2 regions of the Virgibacillus sp. L01 genome follow, and region 1 is predicted to be linked to the other one. Evidence: a T-box and tRNA genes for the amino acid it is inferred to sense, from the RefSeq annotation. Region 1 holds a T-box; the other holds one or more tRNA genes.

Region 1 (16,177 bases):
AATTATTGATGCCTATGAAAAAATAAATTAACTCATAGTGTAAGACCCCCAAAAGCGGGTCTTATTTCTGTATTACATAGCTAATTGCTTATCAGTTATGAGGTGAAAATTATGACTAAGTTGCTGCAAAACTTTGTAAAGACACTATTTAAGATCCGGATAAAATGGGTAACAGTTGTTTTGCCGGTGGTTATTTTAGGTGTCTTTTTTTTCCTTGTAACTGTTAACAACGTATTTACAGAAACATATGATATTGAACGGTTTTCCAGTGCTAAGGAAACAATTCATTCGCCAATTACTATTGAAAATGAACAGGAAACACAACGAAAAACCCGGGAAACTGTTCAAGCTGTTGAAGATAGATTTGACATATCAACTGAAACTACTGAAGAACAAGTAGAATATGTGGAAGAAATATTTGATGCAATTGAAAAATTGGAAGCAGAAGAGGTAAAAAATTTACCAGAGTCGCCTAGTGAGAATAATGCAGGTGTAATGCCGAGCCAGGTGAAAGTACAGCGATTAAAGCAGATATTGTCGCCTGAGATAACTGAAGAAGTCAATGATGGAGTATTTTATGAACTTGTTGAAGTAAGTCCACAAGTACGTATAGAAGGCAAAGAAATGTTTGTTGCTTCACTGAAAGAGGTATTAAGGAATGGTGTCCGTGTTGAAAATATCCAAAGCGGTATTGCCAAGATGGAACAAGATATAAAGTATTCCAATATATCAGACAGTTTAAAAGAAGCCCTCGTAAAATTAAGCGAGTTTGCAGTAGTGGAAAATTCATTTTTTGATGTTGAAAAAACAATGGATGCACGAAAGGATGCAGCAAGCAGCGTCGAGCCTGTTGTAATTCGAGCAGGTGAAATAATTGTCAGAGAAGGCCAAGTAATTACTAATGAATACTACCAGGACCTAAAGTTAGCTGGTTTGTTGGATAAAGAACGAAATGTTTATCCAGTCATAGGATTGGCTTTATTAATATTTTTAATAATCTCGGTTGTTGGTTATGAGATGAACCTGCTTTCCAAAGGTAATCACTTAGATAAAGGTAAAATTGCTTCCATAATATTAATAAGTTTTATAGTTGTAGCACTAATGAAAGTGGTAAGTATGATAACCGTTCCGGTAAGCCAGTTATTTTTTGCAGTTCCAGTTGCATTAGGAGCCTTACTTGTAAAACAATTACTCAGTGAAAGGTTTGCAATCGTTCTCTCAATATTATATGCAATTTTGGGAAGCATAATTTTTAACGAACAAATCCCGGGTGCATTAAATATAGAGGCCGGTATTTACTTCTTCTTCTCGCAAATGGCTGGTATTATTTTCCTTTCGGACGTTAAGGATCGGTTGGCTATTCTTAAGGCAGGCGCAGGTGTTACTGCAATTAATATTATTATTGTAGTATTGTTTCTTTTCCTCTCATTTGAAAAGTATTCGTTAGGAGATTTATTAATCCATTCTGGTTTTGGAGTTGCTTCTGCCTTTCTTTCAGCAGTTTTAGCTATTGGCTTATTACCAATCTTCGAGACCGGATTAGGTATCTTATCAGATATAAAATTACTTTCATTAGCAAGCCCTAATCAGCCATTGCTTCGAAAAATTCTAACTGAGTCACCAGGTACGTATCATCATTCCGTAATGGTGGCCAATCTTAGTGAATCAGCCTGTGAGGTTATCGGTGCAAATGGTCTTCTAGCAAGGGTTGGTGCGTATTATCATGATATTGGTAAGACAGTAAGGCCACATTATTTTATTGAGAATCAGTTATCGATTTCTAATCCTCATGATATAATTGAGCCAAGACAAAGTGCAGAAATTATTATTAACCATCCATATGATGGAGCAGCGATGCTTAAAAAACATAAACTTCCAAAAGAAATTATAAATATTGCGATGCAGCATCATGGAACTACTTTATTAAAATATTTTTATTATAAAGAAAAGGAAAGTAACCGCTATGTGAAGGAAAATAACTTCAGGTATCCTGGTCCAAAGCCGCAAACGAAAGAAGCTGCAATAATATGTATATGTGATTCTGTGGAGGCTGCAGTAAGGTCATTGAATGAGCCTACAGAGGAAAAGATTGAAGAAATAGTATCCTCCATTGTAAATGATCGTCTTATGGATGGACAATTAAATGAATGTCCACTTACATTAATGGAATTGGATAAAGTTCACCAAACTATCTGTAAATCATTAAAAGGGATTTTTCATTCAAGAATCCAGTACCCTATGAAGGAGGCAAAATAAAATGTATATCGATTTTCATGACCAAACTAATTCTGTACCTACCGATTATATTGATATGTTGCAACGATTACTTATTTTCACTGCAAAAAAAGAAGCAATCTCCATGGAAGCTGAAGTATCGATAAATTTTGTCAATAACAGTGAAATTCAGGAAATTAACCGGAATTACCGACAGCTTAACAAACCTACTGATGTATTATCGTTTGCAATGCAGGAACAAACTGATGATGAACTGGACATTGTTGGCGAAGATATTCCGTTAGTTCTTGGTGATATTGTGATATCTGTCGAAAAAGCGGAGGAGCAGGCGAAAGATTATGACCATTCGCTTGAGAGGGAACTGGGATTTTTAACGGTACATGGCTTCTTGCATTTACTTGGTTATGACCACATGGATAAAGAGGATGAACTGAAAATGTTTAAAAGGCAAGAAGAAATTCTGGGTGAATTCGGCATTGAACGATAATAAAAGTAAAAGGGCAATTGGTTTCTTACATGCGTGGAATGGAATTAAAGAAGTCACCAAAACAGAGCGAAATTTTAGGATACATTTAATTGCAACAATAACAGTTATTATAGCAGGCACGATAATACACTTAACTTTAATAGAGTGGGCAATCCTTATGCTTGCAATTGGATTAGTATTAGTTGCTGAAGCCACTAATGCAGCGGTTGAAAAGCTAATTGACTATGTGAAACCTGAAGCGAATCCGTTAGCTAAGACAATTAAAGATGTTGCTGCAAGTGCAGTTTTACTGGCTGCCTTAATTTCGTTAGTCGTAGGATTATTAATTTTTTTACCGAAAATATACGGATTGTTTTAACAAAACCTTCAATGAACGAAGGTTTTTTTGGCAGCGAAGTCAATTCCTTAAGCACTTCCTTGCTGTATAAGTGCAACTAAGGCCCTTTCAATTGGGGATTGCACTCCAAAGCATAGGGGGTTCTAAGAAAAATTTTTAATACTACTCAACTTTCGCATCTATAGAATAAGCTCAAACAGCTATCTTGATAATCTCAGAACGTTTTTAATAGTTGCCTTGACAACATTTGATAAAGTTTTTTGTACACATAAGATATAAACTGCGAATTAGTGAAGATTTTCTTTTGTTCTATAATGGTTGAGTGCTTACATTCGTTCCGGCAGAATACTTCGCTTTCCATGGGCACGACCTCAGCCTCCTTGCCCCGGCAAGGGGTATGCCGACGTTGTCCGCAAAGGACGGTTTTAGTCGGCCTTCATTTAGTCACTTCTTCCGGGGTCTTCGGAACGTGCTGCTCCCATAGGAGCCTGCGTATTCTGCCTCCACTGGAAGAGGCTTCTTGATTAGAAGTTGAAGTGTTCCCTATGGCTAAGAAAATCAAGGTAAACAGTCCCAGCGTAGGAAATACACGGAGACTCCTGTGGGGAGTTGAGGCCTAGATGAGACTACGCAGCGACGTAGGAGCAAGGAGGCTCATCAGCCACCCTTGGTGCGCAAAGTGTATTTCCGAAGCGGTATCATAGCACTCAGCATGTTACTTCGCATTTTATATCAACTACGTACTGTTGATCCAATGTCAACTCAAGTACTATATCTTCAGCCTTTCTTATTCCTTCAAGGTTTATGCGTTTATTTTACGCTGCGAAAGTTGAAATACTACTTATGTCATTTTATGAGGATTTACAGAAACTTTTTAAAGGTTTTGTCGGATACATGAAACTAGCTGCATTTTGTAGTATGATGATTATATCAAATAGAAATAACTGCTTCGGAGGACATAATATGGATACTAAATTTAAATCAGGGTTCCTAGCAATTATTGGTAGACCTAACGTAGGAAAGTCAACATTTATGAACAATGTAATAGGGCAAAAAATAGCGATTATGAGTGATAAGGCTCAAACGACACGAAATAAAATTCAAGGCGTTCTAACGGAAGAAGATTCACAGCTAGTATTCATTGATACACCGGGAATCCATAAACCCAAGCATCGTTTGGGTGATTTCATGGTGAAAATAGCAGAAGATACTTTGAATGAAGTGGATGCAATTCTTTTTATGATTAACGCTAATGAAGGTTATGGAAAAGGTGATCAATATATAATTGAACGGCTGCAGCAAGTAAAGCGTCCGGTTTTCCTGATCATCAATAAAGTGGACTTAATTCATCCAGATGAATTGTTCCCTTTGATAGAACGTTATAAAAATAAGTACAATTTTGAAGAAATTATTCCAATTTCAGCGCTGCATGGAAACAATGTTTCACATTTGCTTAATATATTAAAAACACATTTACCTGAGGGTCCACAATATTATCCTGAAGATCAAATAACAGACCATCCTGAACGGTTCATTATTGGCGAGTTAATACGGGAAAAAGTATTGCAGTTAACCCGGGAAGAGGTACCACATTCAATAGCAGTTGTAATCGAGAATATTGAGACAAGAGAATCAGATGCAGTTTTTATTCAGGCAGCAATTGTTACAGAACGGAAAACCCAAAAAGGAATTATTATCGGTAAGCAAGGAAGTATGTTAAAAGATATCGGTAAAAAAGCCCGAAAAGATATTGAAGCATTATTAGGGTCAAAAGTTTACTTGGAGCTTTGGGTGAAAGTTCAAAAAGACTGGCGCAACAAGCAATCACAGTTGCGTGAATTTGGTTTCCGCAGTGATGAATATTAAACATGGTAAAATTTAAAACTCATTGAATGAACATGTATGGTAATTCTAAGTAGTAAGTACTTTTCAATATGCTATAAAGGAAGGTGGGGTTTCTTGTGATCGACTTAACCTGGAGATTATTTAGTCAGACAGGAAACATTGAAACCTATTTATTATTGAAAGAGTTAGAAGAAAGAGAACACGGTACAGGTGATTCGATTCAACAGGAAGATGAAGAAGTATCATCGATTGAACCTAAATTATAGTACATGGGGATTTTCAATGGTTTGACCTAAGAAGGTGATACTATTTGCTTGAAAAGACGAGAGGTATTGTCATTAAAACGCAAGATTACAGTGAATCACATAAAATAGTTACGATTTACAGTAACAAACTAGGTAAAATCACTGCTATTGCGAGGGGAGCCAAAAAACCAAAAAGCAGAATGGCTGCTGTTACGCAGCCATTCATACTTGGTGAATTTTTCATCTATATCAATTCGGGATTAAGTACGATTCAACAGGGAGATGTTGTTGATTCGCTCCGTTTTATCCGGGAAGATATAATTAAGACAGCATATGCTGCATATATAGTTGAACTAACCGATAAATTAGTTGATTCAAATCTACCGGATAACTATTTGTTTGACCAGCTATACCAGACATTATCCTGGATTGCCGAACATGATGATGCAGATGCAGAAATTCCAATGATGATGTATGAGTTAAAATTATTTGCAAAAGGCGGATTTGCACCGACAGTTAGTAATTGCGTGAGCTGTGGCAGGAGAGATACGCCGTTATATTTTTCAATAGCTGAAGGTGGTTTACTTTGTTCGCGATGTAATCATATTGATTCTGAAGCAACTATGCTGCCAGATAATGTAGCCAAGTTGTTGCATATTTTTATGAGTGTAGAACTGGAAAGAGTCGGTACAATTTCAGTAAAATCAGCAAATAAAGATTTATTGCGTCAGCTGATTGATGCCTATTATGAACAGTATGGTGGCTATTATTTAAAATCAAAACGATTTTTAAATCAATTGGATAAATTAAAATAAGTCTTTTTGTTGACAGTTCTGGTGGTAATACAGTATTATTTGTACATATTTTAAATAGAACATTTAATTGCATTGATGGAGAATAGTACTTATTGGTTGCTATTTTGAGCGAGTCCAGAATAGTGAAAGCTGGATAATAGGACGATAAGGAACGGCACTCCTGAGCAATTGGTATAAAGTGGCTCTTTTATAATAGGGCAAGTAGGGTGGAACCGCGGAATGATATCCGTCCCTATGTCATTTAAGTGACATAGGGATGGATTTTTTTTAGTGTTAAGAAAGTGAATCAATTTCATTATTAATAAATAAAGCAGTAATCTACCTATTTGTTAATGTGTTACTCTTGATTTAGACTGCAGGCGGACACTTTGCGCGGTAACGTCGCCCCACTCGCTATTCGTGAGCGTGTTCCATACGGCGCTGTACAGACCTTGCGCTTTCATTATTCAATAAATTAAATATGGAGGTTTATAAAAAATGACTATACAGGAAATGATTTTAACTTTACAAAAACATTGGTCAGATCAAAATTGTATTTTAATGCAAGCTTATGACGTTGAAAAGGGTGCGGGAACAATGTCTCCAATGACCCTGTTAAGAAGTCTTGGACCAGAACCGTGGAATGTAGCTTATGTTGAGCCTTCAAGAAGACCGGCGGATGGTCGATACGGGCAAAACCCTAATCGGCTTTATCAGCATCACCAATTTCAGGTAATTATGAAGCCATCCCCAGATAATATCCAGGAATTATATTTAGATTCATTAAAAGCACTTGGTATTAATCCGTTGGAACATGATATACGCTTTGTAGAGGATAATTGGGAAAATCCGACTTTGGGTGCTGCAGGACTAGGATGGGAAGTGTGGCTGGACGGAATGGAAATAACTCAATTTACATACTTTCAGCAAATTGGCGGTCTTGAAGCAAATCCAGTAACAGTTGAACTCACTTATGGAATTGAACGTTTAGCGTCGTATATTCAAGATAAAGAAAACGTGTTTGATTTGGAGTGGACACAAGGTGTAACGGTTAAGGATATCTTTTTCCAGCCTGAATACGAACATTCAAAATATACGTTTGAAGAATCTAATACTGACATGTTATTTGAGTTATTCTCTATGTATGAAAAAGAGGCTGAAGTTACAATGGAAAAGGGATTGGTTTTTCCATCCTACGATTACGTATTAAAGTGCTCGCATACATTTAATTTACTCGATGCTAAGGGTGTCATTTCAGTAACTGAACGTACAGGATATATTTCCAGGATACGAAACCTTGCCAGGAGTATTGCTAAAGCATATGTAGCAGAACGTGAACGGTTAGAATTTCCTATGTTAACAGAGGAGGCAGAATAATGGCTAAAGATGTATTGTTTGAAATAGGGCTGGAAGAATTGCCAGCGCGTTTTATTGATAAAGCGGAAAGTCAACTTATTAGTAAAACAAAAGATTGGCTTGATGACTTACGTATTTCATATGATTCGATAACTTCATTTTCAACACCAAGAAGACTTGCCGTTTTAATAAAAGATGTTGCCGAAACCCAATCATCACTTGAAGAGGAAGTAAAAGGGCCAGCTGTTAACATAGCCAAAGATGATGAGGAAAGTTGGACAAAAGCAGCAATTGGTTTTACAAAAGGCCAAGGGAAGACTGTTGAAGACATCTATACAAATGATGTAAAAGGGACAACCTATATTTTCGTAAAAAGACATATTATCGGTAAAGATACGTTTGAATTGCTTCCTTCGTTCAAGGAAATTATCGAATCTATTCAGTTTCCTAAAAATATGCGCTGGGCCGAACAAAGCCTTCGATATGCACGCCCAATACGTTGGATTGCTGCATTGTATGAGGACCAGGTTATACCTTTCGAAATTGCTGATGTTTCAACCAGTAATTTCACGTTCGGTCATCGGTTTCTAGGAAGAAGGATTACTTTAACATCGCCATCAGACTACCAATTTGAACTGAAGGATAATTACGTTATAGCAGATCCGAATGAACGTGAACATTTAATAACCAATGGGATTAAATTGATAGAAACAGAATACGGATTTCAAGTACCAATTGATAATAGTTTGCTGAATGAGGTTCGTAATCTTGTTGAGTATCCAACGGTGTTTATTGGATCATACGAAGAGTCGTTTTTAAAATTACCATCAGATGTGTTAATAATATCTATGAAAGAACACCAGCGGTATTTCCCTGTGAAATCAAAGGATGGAGAATTGTTGTCTTACTTTGTCGGCGTACGAAACGGTGATGACAAAGCGCTAAATACTGTAGTGAAAGGCAACGAAAAGGTATTACACGCGAGATTATCTGATGCCCAATTCTTTTTTGAAGAAGATCAAAAACATTCAATAGATTATTATTTGGAGAAGTTGGAGCGAGTTGTTTTTCAGGAAAAACTAGGAACAATAAGTGATAAAGTATCGCGAGTTGTCAGGATTACAGATCAATTGGCGCAACAACTTAATCTTGATGAAAAAACGAAAGAAAAGGCAATTAGGACTGCTGAAATTTGTAAGTTTGATTTACCTACAAATATGGTGGATGAATTCACAGAGCTTCAAGGGATTATCGGGCAAACATATGCGATAAATTTTGGCGAAGAGAAAGAAGTTGCAAGAGGGGTTGCAGATCATTATTTACCGGTTCATGCTGATGATCGTCTACCTGAAACAATAGAAGGTGCTATTGTTAGTGTTGCAGATAAACTGGACACAATTGTCGGTTGTATTTCAGTAGGATTAATTCCGACTGGTTCTCAGGATCCGTATGGTCTTAGACGTCAATCAGTGGGTATCTTGAAAATATTAAAAGAAAACAAGTGGAATATTACGGTTGAATCTTTATTGGATTTAACACAGCAGTTTTATCATAACCTGGCAATTAACGACACGAACAAAGTCAGAAGTGAATTAGAACATTTCTTTGGCTTGCGTGCCACATATATATTTAGAGAAGTGAAGCTTGAGCAAGATGTTATTCAATCAGTATTGCATAAACAAATAGGTGTTATTTCTTATACGTTAGCGAAAGCAATTATTTTATCCAAAAAACGAAATGATCACGATTTTAAATCTGTTCAGGAGGCTCTTGTCAGAGTGATTAACCTGTCCAGGAAAACGGATATAGCTACAGTTAATCCAGAGCTTTTTGAAACACCATCTGAAAAGGAATTGTACCAAGTTTATTTAGAAGTAAGGGATTCTTACAACGACGCGAATAACAACCAGCAAGCTGAGGATGCGTTGTTATACTTAGGGAAATTGGCAGAACCGATTCATAGCTTTTTTGAACATAATATGGTTATGGCAAAGGACGATAAAGTCCGTAATAATCGGTTGTCACTGGTAAACTTAATAGCGGCGTTAACTTACGACTATGCGGATCTTTCTATAATCGAATGGAAGCAGCAATTCTAATACGAATAAATAGAAGGGCATTTAAACCAGACACTTTTAAATCTTATTTTAAGGTAACATTATTTCTTTTTTACTCTATATAGTCTATAATATTGAATAAATAGTATGTCACATTGAGCCGTTAGGTGGTGAAAAAGTGGAGTTATCAAATAGACAAGAGCAAATTATTGTAATTGTTAAAGAAAATGGCCCAATTACCGGTGAAAATATTGCTGAACATTTAGGCTTAACAAGAGCCACATTACGACCGGATTTAGCTATTTTGACCATGGCTGGTTTCCTTGATGCAAGACCACGGGTTGGATATTTTTATACAGGTAAGACCGGAACCGAACTACTGACCGAAAAGATAAAACAATTTAAAGTTCAGGAATATCAGTCAGTCCCTATAGTTGTTAAAGAAGATGCTTCTGTTTATGACGCTATTTCAACAATGTTTTTAGAAGATGTCGGGACGCTTTTTGTAGTAGATGACAACGCATGTTTAATAGGTGTTTTATCAAGAAAAGACTTATTGAGAGCGAGCATTGGAAATCAGGACTTAAACGCTGTACCAGTACATATTATTATGACGAGAATGCCTAATATTACTGTATGTTACCGTGAGGATTTAATGATAGATGCTGCAAAGAAGCTAATTGAAAAACAAATTGATGGACTGCCTGTTATTAAAGATACTGAAAGTGGCTTGGAAATTGTGGGGCGTATCACGAAAACCACGATAACGAAGGCGTTTGTGGAGTTAATAATGGATGAGCATTTATAAGAGAGGAGCCGGACCATGGGTGTTAAACCACTAGTTTATGTTTTGTCGGATTCCGTTGGAGAAACTGCAGAATTAGTAATCAAAGCGGGGTTGAGTCAATTTAATAATGGTGAATATAATATACAGCGAGTGCCATATGTAGAAGATAAGAAAACAATTGATGAAACCATTCAGATTGCCCAGGAGAAGCAGGGGATCATCGGTTTTACACTTGTAGATCCTACTTTACGAAAATATCTAAATTCAAAAGCAAACGAGAAAGACGTTGAAGCAATTGATATAATGGGGCCAATGATGGATGCAATGGAAAAATTCTTTGATCATAACCCGCGTCTTGAGCCTGGACTAGTCCATAAATTAGATGAGGACTATTTTAAACGTGTAGAAGCAATCGAATTTGCGGTTAAATACGACGATGGCAGGGACCCACGCGGAATTGCAAGAGCTGATATAATATTAATCGGTGTTTCTCGTACTTCTAAGACTCCTTTATCACAGTACCTGGCACATAAGAGATTAAAGGTCGCCAATGTACCAATTGTTCCTGAAGTTGATCCACCTGAAGAATTATATGAAGTAGATCCTAAAAAATGTATTGGATTGCAAATAAGCCCCGAGAAACTTAATGAAATAAGAAGAGAACGATTAAAGGCATTAGGACTTGGTGATCAGGCTACATATGCGAATATGGAAAGAATTCATCAAGAGCTTGATTGTTTTCATGACTTAGTTAATAAACTTGGGTGCAGGGTTGTGGACGTATCCAATAAAGCAGTTGAAGAGACAGCAAATATTATTTCTCATATGGTTAAAAAATAAAGAAAATTATCCAAAAAACATTCTGCATAACAAGTAGAATGTTTTTTGATGGTAATTTTAACGTTTTTGTATTATAATTATTTTTTGTGTCAAAATAAAATAATAAGCATGTATTGTAACCTATTGACGTATTCAGAAAAATAAAACATTAAGATATAGGAAGGAATACTACTCAATCATGTAGAATTACAGTATATGGGCATTTGAATAGTTCGATTAAAAGGTTTACAGAAGCCCGTCAAGAGGTACAATAATACAACAAGTTAAACAAATCCTTCTAAGTCTTATACTGCATGGAAGGAAATTTTTTCGACTTTCTAAAAAAATATTGTCGAATCATGAAGGATTTTCTTAACAAGTATCGAATTATATTAAAGCATGGTGGTAAAAATGCCAAATCAAGTACCGGAAGAGGTAATTGAAGAAGTACGTAAGTCTAATGATATTGTTGATGTCATTGGAGAATATGTTCAATTAAAGAAACAAGGAAGAAACTTTTTTGGGCTTTGTCCATTTCATGGTGAAAACACTCCATCCTTTTCGGTAACCCAAGAGAAGCAGATATTTCATTGTTTTGGTTGTGGTAAAGGTGGAAATGTACTGACGTTTTTGATGGAGATAGAGGACTATTCTTTTTATGAGGCACTAAAGTTTCTTGCCAGCAGAAGTGGAGTAGACTTACCCGAGACAGGAATGAATAAAGAATCTTCCATGTCGGAGGAAAATCAGAATATATTATCTGCTTACGAATGGATAACGAAACTTTACCATCACTTATTACGCTACACGAAAGATGGAAAAGAAGGGTATCAATATTTTAAAGACCGAGGAATCACTGACGAAACGATTGATGTTTTCCAGCTGGGGTTCGCACCTAATGTAAAAGATTTTACAGCTGAGTTTCTTCAGAAAAAAGGATTTCATCAACAAATACTCGTTAAAGCTGGTTTACTTTCTCTAAATGAGGACAATAGTGTAACAGACCGGTTTCGAGGCAGAGTTATCTTTCCAATTCGGAACCATTTAGGAAAGGCTATCGGTTTTGGTGGTCGGACAATTGGAGATCAGGAGCCAAAATATTTGAATAGCTCCGAAAGCGAATTGTTTCAAAAAGGACGCATCTTATACAATTTTGATTTAGCAAAGAAACACATACGTAAACAAAATGAAGCTGTTTTGTTTGAAGGATATATGGATGTTATCTCTGCATATCAGGCGGGGGTTAAGAATGCTGTCGCGACTTTAGGAACTTCGCTTACAGAGTCACAAGCAAAACTTTTAAGGCGTTATGTAGACACAGTGACTATCTGTTATGACGCTGATAATGCGGGAACTGAAGCAACATACAAAGCTGCAGTTTTGTTACAGAAGGTAGGATGTCATGTAAAAATTGCAAATTTAAGAGAAAACATGGATCCTGATAGTTTTATTCACGAATTTGGTGCTGTTGCATTTAAAGATGAAGTTATTAAAGCAAGTCATACGTTTACGAGTTTTTATATGCGTTACCTCAAGAAAGACTTTAACCTTAGTCTTGAAGGAGATCGCATTCAATATATAGAAAGTGTTCTTAAACAGCTTGCAATGATTGACAGCTCCGTTGAACGGGAATATTACCTAAAGGAAATAAGTAATGAATATAATGTAACAATGGAATCCTTAACACAAGAAATCCAAAGTCATCGGCAAAAGATGGGCAATGGTAAGGATAAGAGAGAAAAGAACAGATATACTAATAGGGCATCACAATTTCAACAAACAAAAAAATTACTACCGGCTTTTCATAATGCAGAAAGACAGCTTATTGCATATATGTTGCAAGACACTTCTATTACTGATAAAGTGCAGGAGGAAATAGGTGCATCCTTTAATATTGATAAGCATAAAATAATTGCTACACATTTATATGCATTTTATGAGGAAGGGCATCAAGCTGATGTCAGCATGTTTATTGAGATGTTGAATGATGACGATCTAAAGCGTTTGGTTACAGAGGTTGCAATGATTCCTGTAGTTGATGATATTAGTGATCAGGAAATCAATGATTATATTCGGATAATTCGTGCTGAAAATAGCAGTAAAAATAGTATTCAGACACTTAAAGAAGAGCAAAAGTTAGCCGAACAACAAAATGATCCAATCAAGGCTGCAAAAATTGCAATGGAAATCATTGAATTGCAAAGGCAGCTTAAGAAATCAAATTGAAATTGAATGTAGTTGGAAGGAGGGGGACTCATGGCCGAAAATAAGCCTTCACAAACAAAAGAAAATGAAAATGAACAAACACTGGATCAAGCGAAAGATCAATTGCTTGAAATAGGGAAAAAGCGCGGAGCACTGGCTTATGAAGAAGTTGCTGATCGTTTATCTAACTTCGAGATTGAATCTGAGCAGATGGATGAATTTTATGGGTACCTAGCAGAGCAGGGTGTAGAGGTTATCGGTGATTCAGAAGAAGATCCTAAAATGCAGCAAATCGCAAAAGAAGAAGAATTCGACTTAAATGATTTAAGCGTACCGCTCGGTATTAAGATAAATGACCCTGTAAGAATGTATTTAAAAGAAATAGGGAGAGTCGATTTACTTTCAGCTGCAGAAGAAATTGATCTAGCTCATCGAATCGAAAATAGTGAAGAAGAAGCAAAAAGACGCCTGGCTGAGGCTAACTTGCGACTGGTAGTTAGTATTGCAAAACGGTATGTTGGTCGAGGTATGCTATTTCTTGATTTAATTCAGGAAGGTAATATGGGTCTTATCAAGGCTGTCGAAAAGTTTGATTATCGTAAAGGGTTTAAGTTTAGTACGTATGCGACATGGTGGATTCGTCAAGCAATCACAAGAGCGATTGCGGACCAAGCGAGAACAATTCGTATTCCTGTCCATATGGTGGAAACAATTAACAAACTAATTCGCGTCCAACGTCAGCTACTACAGGATTTAGGAAGAGAACCAACGCCAGAAGAAATTGGCAAAGAAATGGAACTTTCTCCTGACAAGGTTCGTGACATCCTAAAGATAGCTCAGGAACCAGTTTCACTTGAAACACCAATTGGGGAAGAAGATGATTCCCATCTGGGTGATTTTATTGAAGATCAAGAGGCGGTTTCACCGTCAGATCATGCTGCATATGAACTATTAAAGGAACAACTGGAAGATGTTCTGGATACACTTACTGACCGAGAAGAGAATGTGTTGCGTTTACGTTTTGGTTTAGATGATGGACGAACCAGGACACTTGAGGAAGTTGGTAAAGTGTTTGGTGTGACAAGAGAGAGAATTCGTCAAATTGAAGCAAAAGCCCTACGGAAGCTAAGACATCCTAGTCGCAGTAAACGATTAAAAGATTTCCTGGAATAAGTCGTTTCAGTCATTAAGCACAATTGGTTGGCAGTTAAGAAAGTATTAACACTTTCTTACTGCATACGTGCAACTAAGATATTCTAATTTACAATGACTGTGTGCACTTTTATGTATGGATAAGTTGTAGGTTATAACTGCACCGGGGTGATCCTTATGTCCGAAAGACGAATCGCAACAGTTGTTGAAGAAATCCACTATTGGAAAGAGCATAAATTACTACCCGATGTGTACTGTGATTTTCTTTTGGCTTTATATACAAATGGTGAGGCTACTGGTAAAGAAGATATAACCAGGGAAAATAATATAAATATTATAAGTGCAATTCAAGTGACTTTGCTAAGTTTATTGTTGCCATTTGCTTTCTTAGTTTTTTATTTTACCGAATATCCTATAATACTACAAGTAAGTACTTTACTTTTGTTTGTAGCATTTTCTTATTGGATGACTAGAGTCTATAGCCAGAAGAGTTCAATCTATTATCATCTTTCAATAGTTATATTTCTGTTGCTGCTGCTTTTAATGTCAGTATATATAAGTACACTATTAACAGCTAATCAATGGCTGCTTCAACTTGTGATTATTTTAAATGTAGTTTCATGGTATTTTTTCAGTCGGCATCACAACATAAAATATCTGAAAAATGTTAGCATATTTGGTATAGTTTTTGTCATTTTATATATTGTTTTTCAAAAATTTCACGTCTTATCCCTTTAAACTATTTTGTTTTTCGAGTAAAATATATATAGCTTTTGAAATTAAATAGAGATTAAGGGGATTACATAAGGAGGAACTACGATGAAGAAAAACCCTGTCATCCCTTATGCAACTATTGCTGTAATAGGGATACTCTTAGTAGTTGTCATATCGTTTGTTGGCCTGGATCAACGTCAAACTATTGAAGAAAAAGAGAAAAATGGTGGCGAAAATACAGAAGAGCAGTCACAAGAGGGAGAGACTACCAGTGACCCTTCCAAAATTTTTGAGAACAATTGTGCCAGCTGTCATGGTGCAGATCTTTCCGGAGGAGCTGGACCAGCATTAAATAAAGTTGGAAGTAAGTATTCCCAAGAAGAAATCAGAGAAATTATCAAAACAGGGTTTCCTGATTCTGGAATGCCTGGTGGTTTATTACAAGGTGAAAAAGCCGATGCTGTTGCAAAATGGCTTTCAAAACAAAAGTAGCTATTTAAGATACTTATAGTTTATTATGCTAAAAGAGTAAGCTTACTGATTTCATGCAGAAGGCTTGCTCTTTTATGCTATTAGACGTGTCAATAATGAAGGAGAAAATAATGAACAACACAATTAAACTTTCTGAACGATTGAGAACCGTTGCAACGTTTATTACGGAAGGTGCTGTTTTTGCAGATATTGGATCTGATCATGCCTACTTACCATGCTACGTTTGTTTAAATGACGGCAATGCACATGCAATTGCAGGTGAAGTTAAAGAAGGCCCCTTTAAAAGTGCTCTTGAGACAGTTAATAAACATGAGTTAGCAGCCAGAGTAGAAGTGCGGTTAGGTGACGGTTTACACATCTTACACGACGGGGAAGTAAATCAGCTTGTTATTGCGGGCATGGGTGGATCACTAATAAGATCCATTCTTGAAGATGGAAAGGACAGATTAAGTGGTGTGCAACGAATTATCACACAGCCAAATGTAAATGAACGAAATGTTCGAAAATGGTTTTATGAGAACAATTACACGATTATTTGTGAAAAAATACTTGAGGAAAGTGGACACATCTATGAAATTATTGTAGCAGATAAACAAGTTGACAAAAGTCCCTATACAGCAGAACTATTACAAGAACAGCTATTATTCGGACC
Region 2 (16,177 bases), on a different contig from region 1:
TAAAACGTGTGCCAACACGCTTAAACGTCCACGATGGGCCATTCCCATCATTATATGTTCAACTTTTTCCTCAGTCGCATACTTAACAATGCGATCGAGCATTGGAACCATTGCTTCCAAACCTTCAATCGAAAAGCGCTTCTGTCCAACAAAAGTTTTCTGAAGAAACCCTTCAAACCCTTCTACATGAGCAAGACGTTCAAGTAACTGCCTTTGTTCTTCATTGGAAAGTTTTAAATGAAATTCTCCGGATTCAATTCGTTCCAGAAGCCATGTCCGTTCATCATCGTTATTGACATGATCATATTCGAATGTAATCGTTCCAGAATACAGCTTTTTCAACTTTTGTATAACGTCAAATCCGTCTTCTACACCACTTGGTGATCGCTCCCATAACCAAGATGCAGGCATACTTCGTAAATCCTGTTCTGACAATCCATAGGTTTTTGGATTAACTAATTCTGTATCACGCTCTTTACTCCCTACCGGATAGATGTCCGCTTCCAAATGCCCGAAACGACGAATAGCCTCAACAAGTTTCATTGCTGAGGTTAGCTTTTTAACATTATCTATAGACGGCGCTGATTCAGATGTTGCCTGCATGGTTCCTTTTGATTGGTTCAGCCATTCAGGAGCTCCATGCTCATCAAAGATTTCTCTCAGTGATGGATCAACAGCTTCATGATTTTCTTTGTACAAATCATATTGTTCTTCAATATACCCCATATTCGGACCATGAAAAGTACCCCAGAATCTTTCGTTAGATTCTTCATTCTGTGCCACGTCTTATACCCCCATTAGAAGTTAACTTTACCCCGTTGCAAAACGGTCTTTTACACTCATGTTTTATTATAGAACTCTACTATGATTACATCAACTAATATACCCTATTTTGTTAAGAGAAACAACAAACAATCAGCCATTAATAATTATTTCATAAACATGACATATCTTCTGGTTCACATTAGGTTAATTATTCGGTATAATAAGGACATAATTATATTAATGCGTACTTTACATATAGAATAAAAGGAGGAAAACGTCATGAAATTAGCATTATTAATGGGCGTTATTGTAACATTTATCGTATCTTGCTTCACTTCAGGTTACGATGCAAAACCTGGAGTTCCTAAAAAGGACCAGTAATAACGAATAACAAGAGCCGCCATGTACACATACATGACGGCCTTTTTAGCATCTAAGGTTTTCACCATTAAGCTAAGACCTCCTAAGATACAGGCTATTCCAGCCCTGAAAAACCACGCTGTCTTAATGCTTCATAAATAATTATCGCTGATGTGTTGGACAAATTTAACGACCGTACTTTATCACTCATGTGAATTCGCAAGCACCTGTCTTCTTTTCCCTCTAGAAGGCTTTTCGGAATTCCGTCCGTCTCGCGGCCAAATACAAAGAACAGATCTTCATCACTATTACTGTAATCATATTCCGTATAATACTTTGTACCAAAGTTTTCAATATAATAAAACGTTCCTTCTGGATATGTAGCATATAAGTCCTGAATTGAATCGTATTCTAGAATATCGACGTTTTTCCAATAATCTAGTCCAGCTCGTTTCACCATTCTATCATCAGTAGAAAACCCAAGAGGATGGATCAAATGCAGCGTTGCATCTGTTGCTAGACAAGTTCTTGCGATATTGCCCGTATTTGCAGGGATCTCTGGTTGATATAATACAATATTTATACTCACTGTTCATTCTCCTTATTCGATTAATACCTACATCATTATACACTACTCACCAATTCGAAAAAACTTATACTGAATATCAGAGGTCCATGCTGTTGAATCCTCATACGACCAATAACGGTTTCGACTATTATCAGTATGTGCATTAACCAGTGGCATTCCGTTTGCGTCTTTGGCCACGACAATTGTATTATGATCCCATTTACCATTTCCTTGAAAATCATAGCAAATGACATCTCCAGGTATTAGGTCCTGAGCTGACTCCTTTTCTTTGCCTTTTAACCCTGCTGTTGATCCACTTAAATACCAGCGTAAGGAATGTGCAACCGCCCAACTGTAACTCCAATTATCCGCCTGATACCACCAGCCATTCCCTCGATTAGGCATACCACGCATGGGAGCACCTCCAGCACGTAAGCACTGTGAGATATAATTTGTACAGTCTACATCGAACTTACGATAAGCAGGATTATAACTGTTCCACCAGTGTTCAGCATATTGAACTGCTGCACGTCGATCATAGGTGAAACGTTCGTCAGCCAAATTACGGATCTCAGTTACTTCCATTGATGGTGTATCAACCTTCACATCCTTTTGTTCCACCATCTTATGATCTGTTATGTCCCCTTTTTCTATCCGAAACTGATAGGGGATAACTTGTTCCTCCCTGATGAATTGCCCTTCCTGCTTCATTAAAAACGATAAATGGAGTAAATATTGATAGGTTATTTTATTAGAATAACGAAGTCCTTCGAAAAATTGTCCCCTGCCACTGATTCGAACAATCTCCACATTCCTGTCACGACTAACTGCTTTTTTCCGTTTCCACCAATCCTCATTAACCTCTTGACCTTGAAAAAAATTCAACCACATATTTTTAATCTTTTCCATAAAAAAATCCCCTCCACTTTAAGTATATGGAGGGAACCTCTAATTAATTGCAATTGTACGGGCCATTATTTCGCTTCATGAGCTAATAAGTATTCTTTCTTATCAAGTCCACCATTGTAGCCAACCATTTTACCGTTTGCTCCAATCACACGATGGCATGGTACAACAATCGAAAAAGGGTTTTTGTTTACTGCACCACCTACTGCACGTATTGCTTTTGGATTACCGATTGTGTCTGCAATATCTTTGTACGTTTTTGTTTCTCCATATGATATGGTGTCGTATAAAGCTTGCCATACCTTATGCTGAAAGGGGGTACCATGGAATGTAAAGTCAAATGAGAAGTCACTGCGTTTGCCCTTGAAATAGTCTTGGAGTTCCGTTTTGACATGATCAACGGTCCCAGGATTATGGGTGAATACCGGATTATTAAAATAACGTGCACTCCACTTTTGCATTTTCACTTCCATTTGATTAAATGATCCATATTCTATTCGAACAATGTGCTCACCATCACTAATAATTGTCAACGGACCAACTGGTGATTCCGTCTCATCATAGTATAGTTCCATAACCAAATCCTCTTTCCGTATATTTTTTAGGATGTTTTCTAAAAGTTGGTTGCTATTGATCTAAATTGGTTATCCTTAGTCAGTATCGCGATTTATATCAATTACTTGTTAAGATAAATTGCTTGAAAAAAAGCAACAAACTCTTAGAGTACAGCTAAGCATATTAAGTGGTGGAAAACTCCTGTTGAAAATTCAATCCTTTTTCCATTTCAAATAAAACCTGTTCATCTGTTTCTTTTTCCATTGCTTCCATAATTGCTTCAAACGCCTCATCGGTACCAATTTTGCCAAGTGACCATGCAGCAGTACCTCGAATTACCGGACGAACATCGTTTTTCATTACCTCAATCATTTCATCAACAGCCGTAATGTCCTTGAAGTGACCGAGTGTAATCAAAGCATTTCGCTGTAACGGTTTCTTCCCTCGCCAGGAACCCGCTATATGACCAAACGTTTCCTTAAATTCACGGTTGGAAATCCGAAGCATTGGTTTTAATTTTGGTTTTGCAACATCTGGTTCTGGTTCAAGCTCTGGATGATTATGAAAGTCTACCTTCTGGTTATACGGACAAACAACCTGACACGTGTCAAACCCATAAATAAAATTTCCGGTTTGTGAACGGAATTCATCTGGCATAAAGTCTTTTGTCTGCGTTAGGAAAGCAAGACAGCGCTGTGCATTTAACTGTCCACCTTGAACAAGAGCTCCAGTTGGGCAAGCATCCAGACATTTTGTACAGGAACCGCATCCATCTGCAAGCGGCGAATCAGGGACAAATGGTATATTTGTAATCAGTTCACCAAGATAAACGTATGATCCGAATTCAGGTGTAATAATAGAAGTGTTTTTACCACTGAAGCCAATACCAGCACGTTCTGCCACCGCACGATCTGATAATTCACCCGTGTCGACCATCACCTTATTTACTGCATCAGGGAATTTTTCCTCAATGAAGGCAGAAAGCTTCTCAAGCTTCTCCCGTAAAACAACATGGTAGTCCACACCCCATGAAGCCCGGCAAAATATCCCGCGGCGTTCATCTTTCGTACTTTTTGGTGCATCCTTAATTCGTGAAGGGTAGGCGATTGCTATCGAAAGGATTGACTTTGCCTCTGGTAGTAACCGCTCTGGCTCCGTTCTCTCATCCACAGACCCTTTTTCGAAGCCTGATTGATAGCCAAGCGACTGCTGGTGCCGTAATCGTTCCTTCAATTCACCAAACACATCAGCAGATGCAAATCCTATCTTATCGATGCCTATTTCTTTGCTGTAGTCAATAATCTCCTGCTTCAATTGGTCTGTATTCAACGGTAACCCTCCTTCTATTGTTGCGTAACCTTAGCTGTACGAATTCGATTTAACACTGCAGCAATTTCATACCGGCGTGGTCGTGCGATATCACCTGGATGCTGATTTTTAAACGTCGTAAATGACGCTAATCCACTTTTATCCATCTGTTCTTCAAGATCATCCAGTAGTTTATTTAACGATTTAGCACCAAGCCCATTAGTTCGATCCAAATATTGAATAATCTCTGCAATCATGCGTGTTTGCGAGGAATCCACAAGTTGCTCGGTATCATCAAATGATATATCCGTCCGCCCCATGATAATTTTGGTTAAGCCTTTCGCCTGTGTTTTCGAACGACTTCCTTTATTAGTCTGCAGCGAATTCTGCTGAAAGTTACGCTCAGCAATTTCACCAAAAGCTTCGTCCAATAATGTATCACGGTATAATGGGTATTTTTCCATTATTTCCTTTGCATCATTCGTTACATTATAAGGGACATATGCTTCCATCATAATAATCGAATCGGCCACAGCAAAATAATCACCGGATCCTCCCATTACAAGAATTGTTGATACATCAAGCTGATCACGCATTTGTCTTATTTTATCAATAAACGGGGTAATTGGCTCTTTATCTTTTTTTACAAGCTGTTGCATTCGATGATCACGAATCATAAAGTTCGTCGCACTGGTATCTTCATCGATTAGTAATGTGGCAGCTCCTGCTTCTAATGCTTCCATTACATTTGCGGCCTGTGACGTACTTCCGCTGGCATTCTCAGTCGAGAAGAAATGTGTATCCTGTTTGTGAGGCAAATTATTAATAAATGGTGAAATATTAACACCAGTAACTTGTCGTCCATCCTCTGCACGAATCTTCACAGCATCTGAATCAGTAAGTACGTACTCACGTCCATCACCTTTAGTATGTGAATATACTCCTCGTTCTATTGCCTGTAAAATCGTACTCTTACCATGATAGCCACCGCCAACAATTAGTGAAATACCTTTTTTAATTGCCATTCCTTTAATCGGTTCAGATTGATGCGGCAGCTGAATTTCCACTTCATCTGCAGCAGGACTTTTAAATGGAATCGCGTCTTTCAATGGCCGGTTGCTAATACCACTTTCCCTTGGCAAAACAGAACCGTTAGCAATAAAAGAAATCCAATTATTCTGGCGCATTTCGCTACGAATAGCTTCCTGCTGATCAGCAAGCTCAATGACTTGATTAATTTCATCATCCGCAATGGCGAAAATGGAATTTTTAATTATCGTTGGAATGGCATGTGAAAATAACTTTTCCGCCTCTCTTCCATTAATTTTTCGCCCATTCGCAGGCAATCCCACAGAAATACATACCGTTATAGATGCTGAATCAATTTGAACAGCGCTGCGCTCCAGAACTTCCTGTCCAGGCTTATCAAAAAGAATCTCTCCACTCTTTCCAGATCCCTTGATAAATTGCCCACCCTTTGCAACAGCTACACCAACTTTGCGGGCAAGCACATTCTCGGCAGCAACCTTGCGCGCCTGAGATTCGAGCCACTCACTTTTGACCTGGCGTTTTTGAACTGGAATGACAACACGTATCTTGGATGGTGTGGCGAATGGATCACCCTGCACATAATCTATATATAAATCAAAATCATCAAATGTGTAGTGACCTTGAACACTTTTATATGCTTTATAGCCCTTACCATCAATCTGTTTTAAGTTTTGCATTAATTTTTTCATATATAAATCCCTCAAATTATCGTAGTTATCTTAAGAATACAACTTTCATTGATTTAAGTTCAAGTTTTATAATGAAAAAACGCAATGCTTCGTAGGATATGTTACGAAACACTGCGTTATGACTTATGTATGGAGCGGGTGATGGGAATCGAACCCACGATATCAGCTTGGAAGGCTGAAGTTTTACCACTAAACTACACCCGCACTTCACCCGTATCTTATGTACGATGAATGCTCCTTTTTTCAAGAACACTATTTATTATACCAACTCTATCAAATCGAATCAATAGTTTTTTATTATTATTTTATAAAATACTGGCATATCAACAATCGAACATGAATAAAAAAATATTTTTATAATTAATGCCACTTTTCTTCATCCACATTCGATTGTCATTATAAGAGATAGCAGGTTTAACTAAATAGCACAATTCTGAACACCACATTGTTCACAAACAAGTATTCTTCTGAAATAATTCATATCTTTAAGTATAAAGTGTTTATTCAGATTGTCTATAATTCCTTGTTCTTTCCATTTATTCACAATACGACTAACTGTTTCTCTTGATATACCAATATGTTTGCTAATATCCTGAATCATAATTGGATCTGTTAGCTGTATACCTTCAGGAGTTACGATACCACATGTGTTGGAATACCGGACAAACACAGATGCGACTGCACCTTCTGAGCCAAATGCGATATAATCACGCATTTTTGCCTTACTAGCTTCCAAGTTCTCAGCAACCCAGCGCGTAAAATGAAGACCTAACTTTCCATTTTGTGCCATGCTCTCTTCAATTTCATGACGTGTAACCGAATACAGTGCACTATCCTGAACAGCTTGTGCAGAATTGGAGTAATTAGCTCCACTAAAAATACCGATTTCACCGAATCCATCATTTTTGCTACGTGTAAAAATAGTAATATCTTTATTTGCACCGAGGTTTTTAAAGACTCTTATCTCACCTTGTTGTATAAAATACAAGTGATCAGCAGGACTTCCCTCTTCAAAAATGGACTCACCTTTTTTTACACTTATTTGTTTTGCATTCGCCATGAGAATACTGTATTCATGCTTAGTAAGTCGTTCCAATATTGGTTCCAATTATCGTCACGCCCCCTTTTACTAACTTCTATCCCCATTATAAAGGGGGGATAAAACAAATTCCGTGATATTTATCACTATTCAACAAAACATTTACATAAAGTGAAAGAAGATATAAAATAGTCATAAGTTTCAAGGAGGGGAATAGTATGTCTGTCTATCCAGTAATCATATCACAAACAAATTTTGTAAATCGTGAGGATCTTAAATATCCATATGAAGAGCGTGGATTACAGTTTGGTGATGGTGTATATGAAGTAATCCGCATCTATAATGGTACGTATTATCTGCTTGAGGAGCATGTAAATAGGCTGTTTCGATCTGCGGAAGCAATTAAAATTGAGTTACCATTCACCAAAGAGGAAATAACAAATTTGCTGCAGGAATTATTAGACAAAAATTCTATGACAACAGATGGAAAGCTATATTTACAGGCATCACGCGGTTCTGCACCACGTGAACACACTTTTCCAGCCGATGTTCCAGCAAATGTTTATGCATATATGGAGGACTTTCCTCGCAATCTGAAAAATTTATCCGATGGCGTTTCTACCATTACACAGCGTGACGTCCGCTGGGAAAATTGCTATATAAAGAGCTTAAATCTATTGCCTAATGTTATCGCAAAACAGGAGGCAAAAGAGAATGGCAGCTATGAAGCTATCCTTCATAAAGACGGAGTCGTAACTGAGTGCAGTTCCTCCAATGTTTATCTAGTAAAAGATGGTAAAATTTATACGCATCCTGCCACAAATAATATTCTGCATGGTTGTGTACGTATGCGTATTGAAAAATTCACGCGCGATTATAATATACCACTAATAGAAGAGGCTTTTTCTATCAGTGATATATCAGCAGCTGATGAATTGTTTTTATCCAGCAGCACTTCAGAAGTCTTGCCAATTGTTAAGGTGGACAGTGACCTTATAGGCAATGGCCGTCCAGGAAAAATTACAGCGAGACTACAGGAAGCATACGAACTGGATGCCAACTTAGCTAAACATAAAGTCTAGTCTTTTGTTAATCAAAAGGCTTTTCTTTTTTAATAGTATATATTTTCGAAGGAGGACATTTCTTGAATACAACGAAACGTGCATTAGCAGCAGAAGATTTGTTTAATATTGATGTGTACAGTGACCCCCAGTTCACACTAAAGGGAGACGCCTATACATTTGTTTCCACAACAGCCAACGACGACAATGAATATACATCACAGTTATTTCTTCAAAAATTAAATGAGGCTAAACCAAGCCAGTGGACCTTTGGTGAAGCAAAAAATAACAATCCCTCCTTCTCACCTGATGGAAAGAAAGTTATATTCCAGTCGACTAGAAGTGGACTTCCTCAGCTATGGATGATACATACAGATGGCGGCGAAGCAAAACAGATCACAACATTTAAGAATGGTGCCACAAATCCTTCCTGGTCAAGGGATGGCAAGTATATTGTTTTCAGTGCATCATTGGAAAAAGATGATGATGTAACAGCCCAACAAGAACAATCAAAAGAGGAACGCCAAAAATTAAAGGAAGAAAAAAATGAACAGCCAATTGTAATCAACCGCTTGGATTACAAATCGGACGCACAAGGATTTTATGATAATAAGCGAACACAGCTTATTTTATTCGACGTTGAGAAAGAAATTTTCCAACAGTTAACAACAGCAGATGCGAACCATAACCTTGAGGATATAACACCCGATGGAAAGCAGATTCTGTTCAGTGCCAACTTGAATGACGATGCTGATTATGAGCTCACGAACGACCTTTATCTTCTGAACCTTTCAACAAAAGAAACGAGAAAATTAACGACCGGACATGGTGCATACGGGAGTGCACAGTTTTCACCAAGTGGAACAAAAATTGCCAGTTTTGGCCATGAATATGCATACCAAGGTGCAACACTAAATGACCTGTATGTGTTTGAAACAGAATCGGCTCAAAGGACATGCTTAAGCAAAGAATGGGATATCCAATTAGGTGATGCGCTGATTGGTGATACCAGACTCGGTCAATCAACAACAGGACCAATATGGGACGAAGCAGAAGAACATTTATTTTTCCTGGGAACTGATTTCGGTGCAACCGGGCTATATCGAGTGAACCTGAATGGTGACCTCGAAGTACTGTATAAAGACGACAACCATGTTTTTGGGTTTTCCTACAGTGCTGGCACCTTCATCCTTGGTATTAGCACTCCAACAAACCCATGCAATTTCTATCAATTAAATAGCGATGGGAAGCTAACACGCTTAACCAACGCGAATCAGGAGTTTCTAAGCAATGTATCATTAAGTGAACCAGAAACACTGACCTATACTGCAGAAGATGGCTGGGAAATTCAGGGCTGGCTATTACATCCATATGGCTTTGTAGAGGGCAAAAAATACCCATTCGTACTGGAAATTCATGGCGGTCCACATGCGATGTACGGCCAGACATACTTCCATGAGCTACAATTACTTGCTGCAAGAGGCTATATTGTTTTGTATACGAATCCCCGTGGCAGTCATGGATACGGGCAGTCATTCGTTGATGCCTGTCGTGAAGACTACGGCGGAAAGGATTACACCGATTTGATGAGTGCTGTTGACTATGCCTTAAAAGAATTTGACTTCATCGATAAAAACCGGCTTGGCGTAACTGGCGGCAGTTATGGCGGGTTTATGACAAACTGGATCGTTGGTCACACAAATCGATTTAAAGCAGCCGTTACCCAGCGCTGCATTAGCAATTGGCTAAGTTTTTATGGAGTAAGCGATATTGGCTATTTCTTTACAAAATGGGAACTCGGCAAAAATCTAATGGATAACCCCACTAAACTATGGGATTTCTCTCCATTGAAGTATGCTAAAAACGTGGAAACACCACTGCTTATTGTTCATGGCGAGCAGGATTTGCGCTGCCCAATTGAACAAAGTGAACAAATGTACACCACATTGAAGCATTTACGTAAAGAAGTTGAATTTGTCCGTTTCCCAGGAGCTAACCACGAATTAAGCCGGAGCGGAAAACCAAAAATGCGAATCGCCCGCCTAAACCACATAACAGGCTGGTTTGAAAAATATTTGTGATGCGCTGATGTTGCAGGTTGATCGTATCGGTGGGCGATATACCTTGGTTCGAGTTGATATACCGCTGTCCCGGTCGATATATCATGGTTCGGGTTGATATACCGCATTCCAGGTTGATATCCTCGATTTCGAGTTGATATCCCGCTTTCCAGGTCGATATCCTCGATTCCCGACCGATATCCCGCTTTCCAGGTCGATATCGCCATATCTCAAGTTTATATAACTGCAAAATAGAAAGGTTTTCCGCCGACCAGGTGGAAAACCTTTTTATTATTATTCTTCCATATACTGTTCCAAGAACGAATTCAACTTAGTAATATATTTCTCTTTCTTCGTTGCGAATGCTTCCCCATGACCTGCTCCGTCTACTGTCATAATCTCCGCTTCACTTTTCGTATTTTCATATAATTTAAATGCCATTTTGGTTGGCACAAAGCTATCAGCATTACCATGAATATACAATATCGGCACGTCAGCTTTCTTAACTTGCTCCAATGAAGATGCTTCTGTAAAGGAATAGCCTGCTTTCGCTTTGGATACTAGACTTGTGCTCGGTAGAACAGGGAATGCCGGTATGTTATACATTCGATTCATCTGATAGGAAAACATATCCTCTACACTTGTATAGGGACTATCAGCCACAATTGCCTTGACGTTATCAGGAAGCTCCTCGCCACTTGCCATTAGCATTGTTGCTGCCCCCATTGAAACACCATGAAGGACAATTTCTGTATCCTGACCATATTTATTTAAAATCCGATTGATCCAATCAACATAATCCTTACGATCATGCCAGCCAAATCCAATGTACTCACCTTCACTTGCACCATGACCCCTGGCGTCTGCCATAAAAATATTATAGCCAAGCTTTTCATAATAATATTGGCCGTATAATCCCATATCCATCGCGTCACCCAGGTAGCCGTGTGCCATAACAACAACTTTATTAGTTGGTTGTTTTGCCTCTAAAAAGTAACCCTGCAGCTTCAACCCGTCATACGAAGACATCGTCCATTCATCAAAATTTTGCTCGCCGACCCAATCACGCCAGTCACCTTCAAGGAAGACATCCATTGCTTCAGCGGAAACTTCCAAGTCTTTATTTCCTTGTAAGAAATCTTTTTCATTACGATCGATTGCTAAATTATAAAAATAGAAGCTCGCAATAATATCTATAATAAGTAGAACACTTAAAATTCCTACAATAATTTTCAGCCATTTCTTCTTTTTCACAAGAGCTCTCCTTTCTACAATACTCTAACTCTATTATACTAAAAATTAAAAACAATTTCGCCCTATATAGTCTGGTACTTCTTTACAATAGAAAAACGAGCAACAATATGTCGCTCGCCTCATCCTCACAGCCCTAAATCTATTTTCACTTCTTTCACCTGTTCCGTGTGCCGCTTTTCATGATACCCCACGAATGGTATCCACTGTTTCAAACTCATTTGACCGAAAACCGGATGCTCAAATCCTTTCTCCGCCAAGAATTTTTCATCCGATGTCCCAGCCAATTCCGACAATTCGCTATGTGTCGTTTCTAGCTTCTGTTTCAATTCCTCAAGCGAAGCAAACGATTCACTGGGTTGGGCAAATTCTGGAGCATCTACTTTCCTGTTCCGATCAACAGACAATTTGATTGGCTTATCAGCTGCATTAACTACTTCACCATGAGCCAGCTGACTTCGAATTTTTTTTGTGATTGCTCCCTCCATTAGATACAAGTGCTCGAGTATCTGCTTTATTGACCAGCTGTTTGCTGAAGGTTTTCTATTTAAATTTTCATCTGAGATTCCGTTTACTTCTGTTAAAAGTTCTTCACGTGCCTGATTATTAATTTCCAATCCATCACCCCTCACATACTTTTATTCTATCAGTGATATATTTCTTTTGAAAATAACAGGTCACACGTACCTCTTTTCCATTAAATGAATGCCAATTCCAGTCATCATGACACCCATCAGCAATAATATACTGATTGGAAATAATAAATCTTCCACCGGATAACCATAAATGGCTACACCATTTAACACTTCCATGCCATACGTAATAGGAACGATTTTCGACAAAAATAACATAAACTGGGATTGAACAATTTCAATCGGCCAGTAAGCCCCGCCAATCATTGCCATACTCACAGCCACAATTGGAATCACTGCGTTAAATTGCTGAACTGTTTTAACCAAGCCTGTTATCAAAATGGATAGAGCAACAATTGCAAAAACATATGGAATAATCACAAGCAGCGACTCAATAAACCTTCCTTGAAAATTTACACCAATCCAATAACGAAATACCAGAAATACAATTACCACCTGCAGATATCCTGTGATAAACGTATAAACGAAATTTGCTGTATACATTTCCCACTTCCGAACTGGTGACAATATAACCCTATCCCAAATGCCATCCTTCTTTTCTGTCAATATATAAAATACATTATAGGCAATCGTATAGATTACAAAAAACAATGTAAATCCGAATAACGTATGGAATGTGTTATCAATAATAACCGCATTTGATCCCCGGAAATTGCTTGACTGTATACCAAATACCGGTTCATCTAAAGCTGCTTCCAAGTCATCCAGAACCTGTTCTTTTTTACTCAGTGTTGTTGCATCTGTCTCGGTAAGAATTTGGCTATATTGTTCTTTTTTCGTGTAAGCTTCCTTTATTGTTTGCTGAACCATCTTGGTATTTTGCGATGACATTCCAACAATCACATTAAAATCATCCTCCTGGAGCTCAACACCAACCTCAGCTTTTCCACTTGAGATTTGCCCCATCATCTCTTCTTCAGAAAGCCATTTAAAAGAATATGCATCAGATTCATCTAACATTTCACCTACCATCGACTCACGGACAGATTCATCAGCTGCATAAAGGGGAACACTGATTGATGTAAAGTTTCCGGACCCTCCTAAAATAAGAGCAAACCCAACCGACATGACAATCATAATCAAAAACGTCCATGGATTTCGCATAAACATTTTTATTTTTGCTAAGAAAATACCTTTCATGCCGTTTGCCCCCTCTTCGGAAAACTAAGTGCCGCAATTACAACAATCGTAACTGAAAACAGGCAAAGGAAAATAACATGCTCCCAGATTGAAGAAATAGGCTCGCCTCTAAGCACACTAAGATAAGCTGTCATCCCAGCACCATTAGGCGTTAAGTTACCAATAAATTGAATCGTCTTAGAAGTATCACCAATTGGAAAAAAGCTGCCCCCTAAAAAGGCAATAATCGTAATGACAATCGATTGAAAAAAGTTCGTTACTAATTCCGAATTAATCCGATAACTAATAGCAGTAAGCAAAACGGACAACCCTCCAACCGCTATTGCCAGACCAAATGTAACAATCAAGAACGCTAGAATATTTGGCCACGCTACCCCAAAGAGAATCCATGATACACCAAACACAATTAATAGATGAAGAAAGCCAAATACAGTACCAGCAATTAATACACCCGAAAAATAAACCCACCTTGACACGTTGGCCAAAATAATACGGTTAAAAACGTGGAGTCTTTTTTCAAGAAAGGCATAGGAACCTATTGTAGATGCAAGAAAAAGAACGTTCATGACAGCCATTCCAATTGCATAATAATTCTTAGCTGTCACAGGCTGCGTCTGGTCAATCGTCGTTATCTCACCAGAAATTGCTTCTGTATCAACCTGGATCGCTTCCATCGAAATACCCTTCTCACCGACAAAGCTTGTTAGCGATAATTGTTCCTGAAACTGCTGTAAAACCTCCAAAATAATCGTAGACCCCAGCTGTTTCCCTTCGTTACGGGATACGTTTAATGAAGTCTCGCCATCCCCCATTCCAAAGAAATTTTGAAGCGTGTGATATGTGAAATTTTCTGGAACTTCAATAACCGCTGTATAGGAATCATCATTCAGTATTATTTCCCGTTCAGAAGGCTTAGCGCTTTCCAATTGTACTAATTCCTTTAATCCCTCACTCCCAAAAACGGATTCTTTCAATAGTTTAATAGGGGCTAACTCTCCAGTTGCTGCTTGAATCGCTTCTACTCTTTCAAGAGGCACTCCACTGTTTTTGATATCATTTGCAAATCGGTTAACCTGTTCCACTTCATCTCCATGCTCAATAATGGCAACCTTGGCATCTATCGTAACTTCTTCACCATTCATTACATTCCCAAGCGCTGCACCTAAAATTGCAATTAGAATAATCGGAAGGCCGAGTAGCAGAAGCAGCTGCTGAGGATTACGCACCAATGTTAACCCTATTTTTTTCACAATCTGCCAGATCATAAAACCCTCTCCTCCCTAGTCCCGTAGCGCTCTTCCGGTAAGATGCAGGAACACACCCTCTAATGTTGCCTCCTGAACATCAACTGAATTCAATTCAATTTCAGCTTCCTCCGCATACTTCAAAATTGTACCGAACGCTTTTGTTTCTTTTGGCACAATTATTGTTACAGCTTTCTCACCTTCTGTAACACTATTTATCGTTGTGTCATTTCGAAGTAGTTGGACAAAAGTTTCATTTATCCGGTCAGACTTGATTTCAATCGTTTTTTCAGCTGAAAGAATTCGTTTAATTTCCTCATTCGTTCCAGACGCAATAAGGTTACCCTGGTCCATAATATAAATACGGTCACAAAGGAATTCCACTTCTTCCATATAGTGACTTGTGTACAATACAGTCATCTCTTTCTCACGGTTAAGCCGTTTCACCGTCTCCAGGATATAGTTTCTCGACTGTGGATCAATCCCAACTGTTGGTTCATCCATAATGATTAACTCTGGATTGTGCAGTAGCGCAACACCGATATTCAGACGCCGCTTCATGCCTCCTGAAAACTTTTTAACTACATTCTTACGCCGATCTGATAAGCCAATCAGATCCAGCACCTCATCAATTTTCTGTTTCAGTTCCACACCTGACATCCGGTAAATTCTGCCAAAGAACTGCAAATTCTCTTCTGCAGTCAAATCATCATATAATGCAATCTCCTGTGGCACCATACCAATCACATTCCGAATTGGACCGGGACTTTTAATAATACTGGAATTCTTAAATCGAACATCACCTGTTGTCGGTTCAATTAATGACGACAGTATGGAAATTGCTGTTGATTTCCCAGCACCATTTGGCCCCAGCAAACCTACAATTTCACCTTTCTCGATAAACATATTCAAATTTTTCACAGCGTAAAATTGTTTAAATTTCTTGGATAAATCAACTAACTCAAGCATCGTTACTTCCTCCTCTTAATTTATTATACGATGTCTTGTTAACGTCGCATACTGCCTCAAGTCACTAATAGTCATAAAAAGAGGATGACCTGCGTCACTTTTATCCTGGGATTGAAGTTGTCACATATCCGGTCGAAGTTCCCGATATCTGGTTGGAACCTCCTCTACACCCGCATTAAAAAAACTCCCCACTCACGCAGGAAGTCTAGCCTATATCATGTTTTACCGCAAAGATAGCCAGTTGTGTGCGGTCACGAAGCCCTGTTTTTTGCAGAATTTGAGTGATGTTATTTTTAACGGTACCGATTGATAAATACAGCTCTTCTGAGATTTCCTTGTTCGTTTTTCCTTCGCCAATCAAACGTGTTATTGTTAATTCCCTTGAAGTCAGATCAACATTAACTGCAGCATTGTTCGATGAACGTCCCAATAAACGTGGCATCACTTTTGCCGCTACTTCTTCATGAATTGTTAAACCTCCGCTCATAGAACTGTAAACAGCAGCAATTAATTTAGTCGATTCCGATGTTTTTAATAAAAATCCATTTGCCCCTTCTTT

Evidence for each region. The T-box of region 1 lies ahead of glyQ (glycine--tRNA ligase subunit alpha). A T-box ahead of a tRNA ligase gene usually reads a tRNA of that ligase, here a tRNA-Gly.
Region 2: it has a tRNA-Gly gene. The T-box ahead of glyQ (glycine--tRNA ligase subunit alpha) is inferred to sense a tRNA for this amino acid. The anticodon was not compared.

The regions. Positions count from the first base shown of each region.
Region 1 is NZ_JBQQCP010000004.1:78,412-94,588, forward strand. Features, by position in the region: gene ACTWQM_RS09130 (PhoH family protein) at 1-31, shown strand, start outside; gene ACTWQM_RS09135 (HD family phosphohydrolase) at 112-2,256, shown strand; gene ybeY (rRNA maturation RNase YbeY) at 2,258-2,722, shown strand; gene ACTWQM_RS09145 (diacylglycerol kinase family protein) at 2,712-3,080, shown strand; gene era (GTPase Era) at 4,023-4,925, shown strand; gene ACTWQM_RS09155 (YqzL family protein) at 5,021-5,170, shown strand; gene recO (DNA repair protein RecO) at 5,215-5,964, shown strand; T-box leader at 6,028-6,201, shown strand; gene glyQ (glycine--tRNA ligase subunit alpha) at 6,442-7,320, shown strand; gene glyS (glycine--tRNA ligase subunit beta) at 7,320-9,398, shown strand; gene ACTWQM_RS09175 (helix-turn-helix transcriptional regulator) at 9,535-10,164, shown strand; gene ACTWQM_RS09180 (pyruvate, water dikinase regulatory protein) at 10,180-10,983, shown strand; gene dnaG (DNA primase) at 11,374-13,188, shown strand; gene rpoD (RNA polymerase sigma factor RpoD) at 13,219-14,340, shown strand; gene ACTWQM_RS09195 (hypothetical protein) at 14,497-15,057, shown strand; gene cccA (cytochrome c550) at 15,139-15,525, shown strand; gene ACTWQM_RS09205 (tRNA (adenine(22)-N(1))-methyltransferase) at 15,636-16,177, shown strand, end outside.
Region 2 is NZ_JBQQCP010000002.1:70,643-86,819, reverse strand. Features, by position in the region: gene ACTWQM_RS05485 (2-oxoglutarate dehydrogenase E1 component) at 1-783, opposite strand, end outside; gene trmL (tRNA (uridine(34)/cytosine(34)/5-carboxymethylaminomethyluridine(34)-2'-O)-methyltransferase TrmL) at 1,241-1,714, opposite strand; gene ACTWQM_RS05475 (amidase domain-containing protein) at 1,757-2,602, opposite strand; gene ACTWQM_RS05470 (methylated-DNA--[protein]-cysteine S-methyltransferase) at 2,668-3,174, opposite strand; gene queG (tRNA epoxyqueuosine(34) reductase QueG) at 3,338-4,483, opposite strand; gene ACTWQM_RS05460 (ABC-ATPase domain-containing protein) at 4,498-6,201, opposite strand; tRNA gene ACTWQM_RS05455 (tRNA-Gly) at 6,332-6,405, opposite strand; gene ACTWQM_RS05450 (Crp/Fnr family transcriptional regulator) at 6,620-7,309, opposite strand; gene dat (D-amino-acid transaminase) at 7,459-8,322, shown strand; gene ACTWQM_RS05440 (S9 family peptidase) at 8,385-10,382, shown strand; gene ACTWQM_RS05435 (alpha/beta hydrolase) at 10,656-11,615, opposite strand; gene ACTWQM_RS05430 (DinB family protein) at 11,741-12,229, opposite strand; gene ACTWQM_RS05425 (ABC transporter permease) at 12,290-13,405, opposite strand; gene ACTWQM_RS05420 (ABC transporter permease) at 13,402-14,670, opposite strand; gene ACTWQM_RS05415 (ABC transporter ATP-binding protein) at 14,686-15,618, opposite strand; gene ACTWQM_RS05410 (response regulator transcription factor) at 15,824-16,177, opposite strand, start outside.